Regions from separate parts of the Kitasatospora sp. NPDC030952 genome, predicted to be linked through region 1. Evidence: riboswitches for the same ligand, from Rfam matches in the RefSeq annotation. Region 1 holds a riboswitch; the other holds the start of a gene.
What was found. A riboswitch is a leader RNA that binds a small molecule or an ion and turns the genes downstream of it on or off. The one in region 1 is predicted to bind cyclic di-AMP.
Positions count from the first base shown of each region.

Region 2: it holds a riboswitch for cyclic di-AMP, as region 1 does, so the genes downstream of both, ACZ47G_RS28385 (NlpC/P60 family protein) here and ACZ47G_RS33785 (M23 family metallopeptidase) in region 1, are expected to answer to the same signal.

Region 1 covers NZ_JBVIFM010000027.1:103,955-107,925, reverse strand. The annotation lists gene ACZ47G_RS33790 (hypothetical protein) at 1-576, shown strand, start outside; gene ACZ47G_RS33785 (M23 family metallopeptidase) at 658-1,491, opposite strand; cyclic di-AMP (ydaO/yuaA leader) riboswitch at 1,504-1,662, opposite strand; gene ACZ47G_RS33780 (YiaA/YiaB family inner membrane protein) at 1,858-2,148, shown strand; gene ACZ47G_RS33775 (alpha/beta fold hydrolase) at 2,249-3,073, shown strand; gene ACZ47G_RS33770 (TetR/AcrR family transcriptional regulator) at 3,120-3,692, shown strand; gene ACZ47G_RS33765 (SpoIIE family protein phosphatase) at 3,968-3,971, shown strand, end outside.
Region 2 covers NZ_JBVIFM010000019.1:39,229-43,199, reverse strand. The annotation lists gene ACZ47G_RS28390 (C40 family peptidase) at 1-528, opposite strand, end outside; gene ACZ47G_RS28385 (NlpC/P60 family protein) at 756-1,874, opposite strand; cyclic di-AMP (ydaO/yuaA leader) riboswitch at 1,885-2,039, opposite strand; gene ACZ47G_RS28380 (C40 family peptidase) at 2,376-3,410, opposite strand; gene ACZ47G_RS28375 (NYN domain-containing protein) at 3,612-3,971, opposite strand, start outside.

The DNA of each region.
Region 1 (3,971 bases):
CTCAACGCCAAGCGCCAGGAGCGGCTGCACGCCGAGGCCGAGTGGCAGGGCGAGGTCGCCGTCGGGCTGCTGCGCCGCGCCGACCTGGTGACCTGGCCCCGGCTGTACGCGGTGCTGCTGCACGCCCACGGGGTGGACGTCACGGACCCGGCGGCCGTCCGGGACTGGCTGGCCGGCTTCGCCGGGCTGGGCGAGGAGGAGCGGCTCGCCGGGTACGAGGCGCTGACGCCGACCGGCTGGCTGGACGATCCGGACGAGCAGGGCTGGGGGCCGGGCCGGGTGCTGTCGGTCGGCATGGCCACCGACGGCGCGCGGCGGCTGCTGGAGCAGGGCCTGATGCGGCGCAGCTACCGCAACCTGGCCGAGCTGAACGCGCTGGGGCGGCCGATGCCGGACGAACTGGCCGGGGACTTCGAGGACTTCGAGGCGGCCGCGGCCGAGGTGGCGCTCGACCTGCTCGGCGACTGGACGGTGCCCGGGCTGCCGCGGCTGCTGGTGGAGGAGTTCCCCGAGCTCGCGCCGGAGCCGGGACCGGCCGAGATCGACGCGTACCTGGCGCAGCTGCCGCCGGAGTGACGCGTACCCGGCGCAGCTGCCGCCGGAGTGAGGTGCCGCGGAGGCCCCGGACGCGGGTGCGTCCGGGGCCTTCGACGGTGGCTACGGGGTGAGGCCGCGCTGCTGGAGCCAGGTCTCCGGGTCGACCGGGGCGCCGCCGTCGGGGCGGACCTCCAGGTGCAGGTGCGGGCCGGTGACGTTGCCGGTCGCGCCGACCTTGCCGATCTGCTGGCCGGCGGTCACCTTGCCGGAGCCCTTGATGATCGAGGAGAGGTGGCAGTACCAGATCTCGGTGCCGTCGGGCAGGGTCTCGACGATCCGGTAGCCGTACGAGCCGGACCAGCCGGCCGAGGTGATGGTGCCCTGGCCGACCGCGAAGACCGCGGTGCCGGTGTCGGCGGCGAAGTCCAGGCCGGTGTGCAGGTGGGCCCAGTAGCGGGCGCTCTGGCCGTAGTGGGCGGAGAGGTTGTAGTCCTTCACCGGCAGGGTGAGGGCGGCGGCCTTGGCCCGCTCGACCTCGTCGGCGGCGCGCTTGGCCTCCGCCTCCTTGGCGGCGGCCTTGGCCTCGGCCTCCTGGGCGGCCTGCAGCCGGGCGCCCTCCTCGGCGGCGGTGCGCTGGCTGTCGGCCTGCTGCTGGATGCGGGCGGCGAGCGCGAGGCCGGGGTCGGCGGCCAGGGCGACGGGCGACTCGTCCGGGGCCTCGACGGCGGGCGCGGCGGCCGGGGTCGCGGAGGCGAAGCCGGTGGCGCCCAGGGTGGCGGCGACGGCGGTGACGCCGAGCAGCGGGGAGGCTCCGCGGGTCTGACGCGGCATCCGGTGGCGGTTGGCCTCGGCCTCCGGGGCGAACGCCTCCGGGCCGTCCGGGCCGGGGTGGTCGAGGAGCTGGGTACCGGCTGCGGGGCCGGCCGGGTGTGCCGGGGTGTGCGTCGACGCCACGGAGGCGCGCTCCTTTCCTTCCTTCGCGCCTACCGGGTTAGCTGACGGGTTCGGAGCAGGAAGGTCTCCTACGGCCGGGCCGGGGCCCCGCCGATTCACCCCAAGGAACGTGGTTCCCCGGCTCCCTGACCTGCCCGGAGGCCGGCCGGTGGGATTAGGCGACGGCGCACGGTGCCGTCTGGGTACGGCGTTGACGACCGCGCTGCGTTATCAAACGTTAATCCTAGGAGGCCCTGATTCCAAGCCATCCGTCCGGGACGGCTGGGGAACAGGTGATCGGTCGTCAACGAACGGCCCTTCATTCGCCAGGCCCATCTGAGTACTCCTACTCATGTGCGACCGGCCCGCTCGCCGCATCCTGGCGCCATGAACGCACCGATGCAGTCACGGACCACGGCCGCGTACTACGTCCAGGCCGTCCTCTCCTTCACCATCTCCGGCACCGCCCTCGCCGCCGGGATCGCCTACCTGCCCGTCGGCGGCTGGACCCGGGCCTTCCTCGGGATCGGCCTCCTCTACACCGTCACCTCCACCTTCACGCTCGCCAAGGTGATCCGGGACCGGCAGGAGTCCTCGGACACCGTCGCCCGGGTCGACCAGGCCCGGCTGGAGAAGCTGCTCAGCGAGCACGACCCGTTCAGGGTCGAGGGGGTCTGAGCGGATCCGGGAAGGGCCCTTGACGGCTAAGGCTATTAGCCTTAGCTTTATGGCTATCGGAAGCAATCGCCAGCACCGAGCGAGCCAGCGGAGGCCCACCATGACCGGCACCACCACCCCGAGCACCCAGTACCTCGACGTCCCCGGCGGCCGCCTCGCGTACGACGACACCCGGCAGGGCGACGGCACCCCCGTCGTCCTGCTCCCCGGGATGCTCGACTCCCGCCGCGCCTACCGGCACCTGCACCCGCTGCTCACCGCCGCCGGCCAGCGGGTCATCACCATGGACCTGCGCGGCTTCGGCGAGTCCTCCATCGTCTGGGACGACTACGGCCCGGCCGCCGTCGCCACCGACGTCCTCGCCCTGCTCGACCACCTCGGCATCGAACGGGCCGTCCTGGTCGGCCAGTCCTACACCGGCGCGACCGTCGTCAAGGTCGCCGGGGACGCCCCCCAGCGGGTCGCCGGGATCGCCCTGATCGACGCCTTCGTCGAACACCGGACCAACGCCCTCATGCGGAGCGTCATGGTCGCGATGGGCGCCGCCATGGTCCAGTGGCCCGGAGTCTGGGGCTTCTACCTGCGCAAGATGGCCTTCCCCGGCCCCCGCCCCGCCGACCTCGACGGCTACGTGGACGGACTGGTCGCCGCCCTGCGCACCCCCGGCCGCAAGACCGCCACCCGCGGCCACGTCACCGGCGACTCCGCGCCGATCGGCTGGACCGCGGCCGTCCGCTGCCCCGCCCTCGTCCTGATGGGCAGCAAGGACCCCGACTTCCCGAAGCCGGAAGCCGTCGCCGACCTCCAGGCCGAGAAGCTCGGCGCGCGGAAGGTCATGATCGAGGGCTCCGGGCACTACCCGATGGCCGACAACCCCCGGGCCGTCGCCGACGCCCTGCTGCCCTTCCTGGCCGAACTCGCCTGATCCCCCGCCTGCCCCGCCCCCACCGCCGCACGGAGAGCCCGAAGCCATGCCCCGCGTAGGACTGACCCCCGACCAGGTCGTCGACCACGCCCTCGCCCTCATCGACGACCAGGGCGCCGAAGCCCTCACCCTCGCCTCCGTCGCCACCCGCGCCGGAGTCGCCACCCCCTCGCTGTACAAGCACGTCAGCGGCGGCCTCGCCGAACTGCGGCGGCTCGTCGCCGTCCGGGTCACCGAGGAACTCGCCGACCGGCTCGCGGAAGCCGCCGTCGGCCGCAGCGGGGACGACGCGGTCACCGCCGTCCTGCGCGCCTACCAGGACTACGCCACCGAACACCCCCACCGCTACGCCGCCCTCCCCCAGGCCCCCCAGCCCGACGACGACCTCACCCGCGCGGCCACCCGGCTCGTCGGCGTCATCGTCGCCGTCCTCCGCGGGTACGGCCTCGACGGCTCCGAGGTGATCCACGCCGCCCGCACCGTCCGCTCCCTCGCCCACGGCTTCGCCGCCCTCTCCATCGGTGGCGCCTTCCAACTCTCCGAGGACCTCACCACCACCCACGACCGCCTCGTCACCACCCTCACCACCGGCCTCCGCACCTGGCCCCGCTCCCGGTGACCGAGCGGCCCCGGCCGCCTTCCTCCGCGCCGCCGGCGGGAGCGGCGCGCGCTGGGCAGCGGGTTCGGGCGTGCACGGGAAGTCGGGCCCGCCGACTTCCCGTGCAGCGGACCTCCCCTGCAGCGGACGTCCCGTGCAGCGGGCGGGTGGCGCGGGACGTCGCGGACGACCGGCCCCTGGTGCTGGTGCGGCGGCTGGGGCGACGGGCCCGCGCTGAGCCGGACGGGGCCGAAATGGGGTATGAAGATTCAGTGCCCACCCCCGCCCGTAGTCCGATGC
Region 2 (3,971 bases), on a different contig from region 1:
CGAGCGGCGGGCCTGGTCCAGCTCGGCGAGCTTGGCCGCGGTCTCGGTGCGGCGCTGGTCGAGCCGGCGCTGACGGGTGACCAGCTCGTGCAGGGTCTCCTGCTGCCGTTCGGCGGCCTGGCCCAGGGTCCGGGCGCGGGCCAGGTAGCCCTCGGGGTCGGTGGAGAGCATCAGCTGGGCGGTCTGGGCCATCCCTCCGCCGCGGTACTCGGCCCCGGCCACGGTGGCGAGGTCCCCGCGCAGCTGGTTGAGCTGGTCCTGGGCGGCGGCGACCTCGCCCTGGAGGATCGTGGTCTCGCCGAGCAGCCGCTTCTGCGCCTCCTGGGCGGCGTTGTACTTCTCCGACGCCTGCTCGGCCTCGTCGTACAGCTGATCGACCTGAGCCTTGACGTCCTTGCGGTCGGGCGCGTCCGGCGCGCCGGGGGTGGCCTGGGCGCTGCCGGCGGTCGCCACGCCCAGGGCCGTGGTGGCGGCCGCGGTCAGTACCAGCGCACGGGCGAGCAGTTGGGAACGACGGTGCACGGGCATGGCGGCAGCGGCTCCATTCCTGCGGCGCGGCCCCGCGGCCGCGCCCTGCTGGGCGGCCGTCGAGCGGGAGTCCGGTGGCAGACGTTAGCGAGTCCGGGCAAGTGAGTCCAAACCCCTACCGACCCGAATATTTGACCCCTATTCGGACACCAGGCCGAGCAGCCGGAAAAGCCGCAGGCCCGGCCCTCCGTGACGGAGGACCGGGCCCGTGAACCTTCGAGCGGGGATCAGACCCGGACGATGGAGGCCAGCGGCATGTTGGAGACGGCCTCGTAGCGGACCGACGCACCCGGCTTGGGCGCGTGCAGCACCTGGCCGTTGCCCGCGTAGATGCCGACGTGGTGGGCGTCGCCGTAGAAGATCAGCATGTCGCCGGGCTGGGCCTGGGAGATGTCCGAGCCGATCCGGGTGCCGGCGCCGGCCTGCTCCTGGGAGGTGCGCGGCAGCGACACACCGGCCTGGTTGAACGCCCAGACCATCAGGCCGGAGCAGTCGAAGGAGCCGGGGCCGGTGGCGCCCCAGACGTACGGGCTGCCGACCTTGGTGGCGGCGGCGGCCAGCGCGGCCGCGCCGTGCGAGCTGCCCGGGGCGACCTTGACCGGCGCGGCCGCGGCGCCCGAGCCGAGGTCGCTGCGGCTGCTGTCGCGCGAGGCGCGATCGGCCGGCTGGCTGGCCTTCGCGGCGGCGTCCGCCTTGGCCTTGGCGTCGGCGGCGGCCTTGTCCTCGGCCGCCTTGAGCGCCTGGCGCTCCTGCTCGGTCAGCGTGTTGAGCAGGTCCTGGGCGGCCTTCAGCTTGTTCTGGACCTCGTCCTTGGAGGCCTTCAGCTGCGTGGTGGTGGCTTCCAGCTCGCCGAGCTTGCTCTGGGCCTCGGTGCGGTCCTGGTCCAGCTTGCGCTGCTGGTCCTGGAGCTGCTTCAGCTGGTTCTTCTGGGTGCTGCCGGCCTGGTTGAGCGCACCGGCCTGGTTCAGGAAGTTGTCCGGGCTGGAGGAGAGCATCAGCTGGACGGTCGGGGATATCCCACCGTTGCGGTACTGCTCGCCCGCGATCTCGGCGAGGCCGCCCTGCAGGTCGGTCACCTGAGCCTGCTGCCGGGCCACCTGGTCCTGCATGCCGGAGACCTGCTTCTCCAGCTCCTGCTGCTTCTCCTGGGCGGCGTTGTACTTCTCGGTCGCCTGCTCGGCCTGCTCGTTGAGCTGGTCGACCTGCTCCTTGACCTGGTCCTTGGTCGGCTGCGGGTCGGCGTGCGCGCCGGTCTGCGCGGAGAGCGCGACGGCGGCGGCGGCGAAACCGGTCAGGATCGAGACACGGGCGCGACTGGCGGGCTTGGGACGACGATGGGACGCCACGAAGGCGGACTCCTTCTTCCTACATCCGCCTACCGGGTGAGCTGACGGGTTCGGGCCGGAAGCATGCCCTACGGCGCCTCACCGGCCTCACCTGCGGCCGACCTGGCGCCGATTCACCCCGGAGGAACGTGGTTCCCCGGCTCCGCTCCGCAGCGCCCCCGACTACTGGGCTCCCCTGTCGGGCAGTCGCTTCGACCTGCCCCGCTGTTTCGCGAACTCGACGGTAACCACCGCCGCCACCCAGGCTGGGTGATCGACAGTGCGGTGGTTCGAGGCACGACCCTAGTAACTGAACCGTGATCCGTTCAAATCCTTGTCAGAAAAAAGACGGAAGATCACCCATGTTCTTTTGTGAAAATGACTGATGGTGATCGCCGCCGCACGCAAAGCTGATCGACTCTCACCGATCGGCACTGAGGCGGGCGAACCCGAAGCGCCACCCCCCTCGGGAGGTGGCGCGGATCACAGGGCCGGAGCCGGCCCTTCGGGCGTGTCGGCTCGTCAGATCCGGCGGATCGTGTTGATCGGCATCGCGTCGGCCTTCATCACCTTCACCACGTCACCGGTGTGCGGCGCGTGGACCACCATGCCGTTGCCGATGTACATCGCGACGTGGTGCATGTCGCCGCCGTAGATCACCAGGTCCCCGGGCTGGGCGGTGGACAGCGTCACGGCGGTCCCGATGTGGCCCTGCTCCTGCGAGGTGCGCGGCAGCGAGACGCCGGCCTGGCCGTACGCCCAGACCATCAGACCCGAGCAGTCGAAGGTGCTCGGCCCGGTGGCGCCCCACACGTACGGCGAACCCTGCTTGCTCATCGCCTTGGCGACGGCCACGGCCGCGTAGCCGCTGGCCGGCGGAAGACTGCTGAGGTCGACCCGGTCGGCGCCGCGCGAGGCGCGGTCGTCCTGCTGCTGCTGGGCCTTCAGCGCGGCACGGTCGGCGGCGCTGAGCGAGTTCAGCAGGTCCTGGGCGGTCTTCAGCTTGGTGTTGACGTCCGTCTTGGCCTGGTTCAGGTCCTTGGTGGTGGAGTCCAGCGAGGCCAGCACGGCGGCCGCCTCGCTCTTCTCCTGGTCCAGCCGGCGCTGCTGGTCAAGCAGGCCCTTGAGCGCCTCGGTCTGGGTGGTGCTGGCCTGCTGGACGCTCGACGCCTTCTCCAGGTAGCCCGACGGGTCCGAGGAGAGCATCAGCTGGACGGACGGGTCGATCCCGCCGGTGCGGTACTGCTCGCCGGCGACCTGGGCCAGGCCGGTCTGCAGCTGGCTCATCTGGTCCTGGCTGCGGGCCACCTGGTCCTGCAGCTGGTCGGCCTGCTTGCGGAGCTGGTCCGCGCGCTCCTTGGCGCCGTTGTACTTCTCCGCCGCCTGCTCCTGCTCCTGCTGGAGCTGGTCGATCTGCGCCTTGACGTCGCTGGTGTTCGGCTGCGGCGCGGCGTGCGCGGCCACCTGGGCGGAGAGGGCGACCGCGGTCGCAGCGGCCGCGGTGAGCACGGAGACCCGCGCGCGGCTCGGCTGCTTGGGACGGCGGTGGGAGGCCAAGGGACCCGCTCCTTCTTCCAACGGACTCACCTGTTCGGGTGAGATACCGGAAAATAGGTTTGACGCCAGACCCTAGTGAAGATCTACCCGTTTTGCCACTCCCCCGAAGGCGTGAACTCCGGTTCTCGCACTGACTTCACCGGATCCGCACACCTGCCCGACGACGGCACTGACCTGCTGTCACGCCGCCCGGGCCGCTGGTCAGGGCCGGGCCAGCCGGTTCAGCAGCAGCACCGAGGCCACCGGGCGCGCGCCCGCCTTCCGCACGCCGTCCGCGACCTCCCGGTCGGTGGAGACCACCACCACCGGACGGCCCTGCGGCTCGGCCCGGACCAGACGGCGGATCAACTCGTCCGCGGTCTCGCCGGTCCGACTGAACCGTACCCGCACCCCGCGCGGTGGCGCCATGATGACCGGGACGTCCAGGTCCTGCCCGTCGAACACACAGGTGACCTCCGCCTGGGTGCGCTGGGCCAGCATCGCCAGCCCGCCCAGCAGCCGGATCCGCTGCTGCTCCAGCGGCAACGTCGGGTACCCGGTCTTGGTCACGTTGTAGCCGTC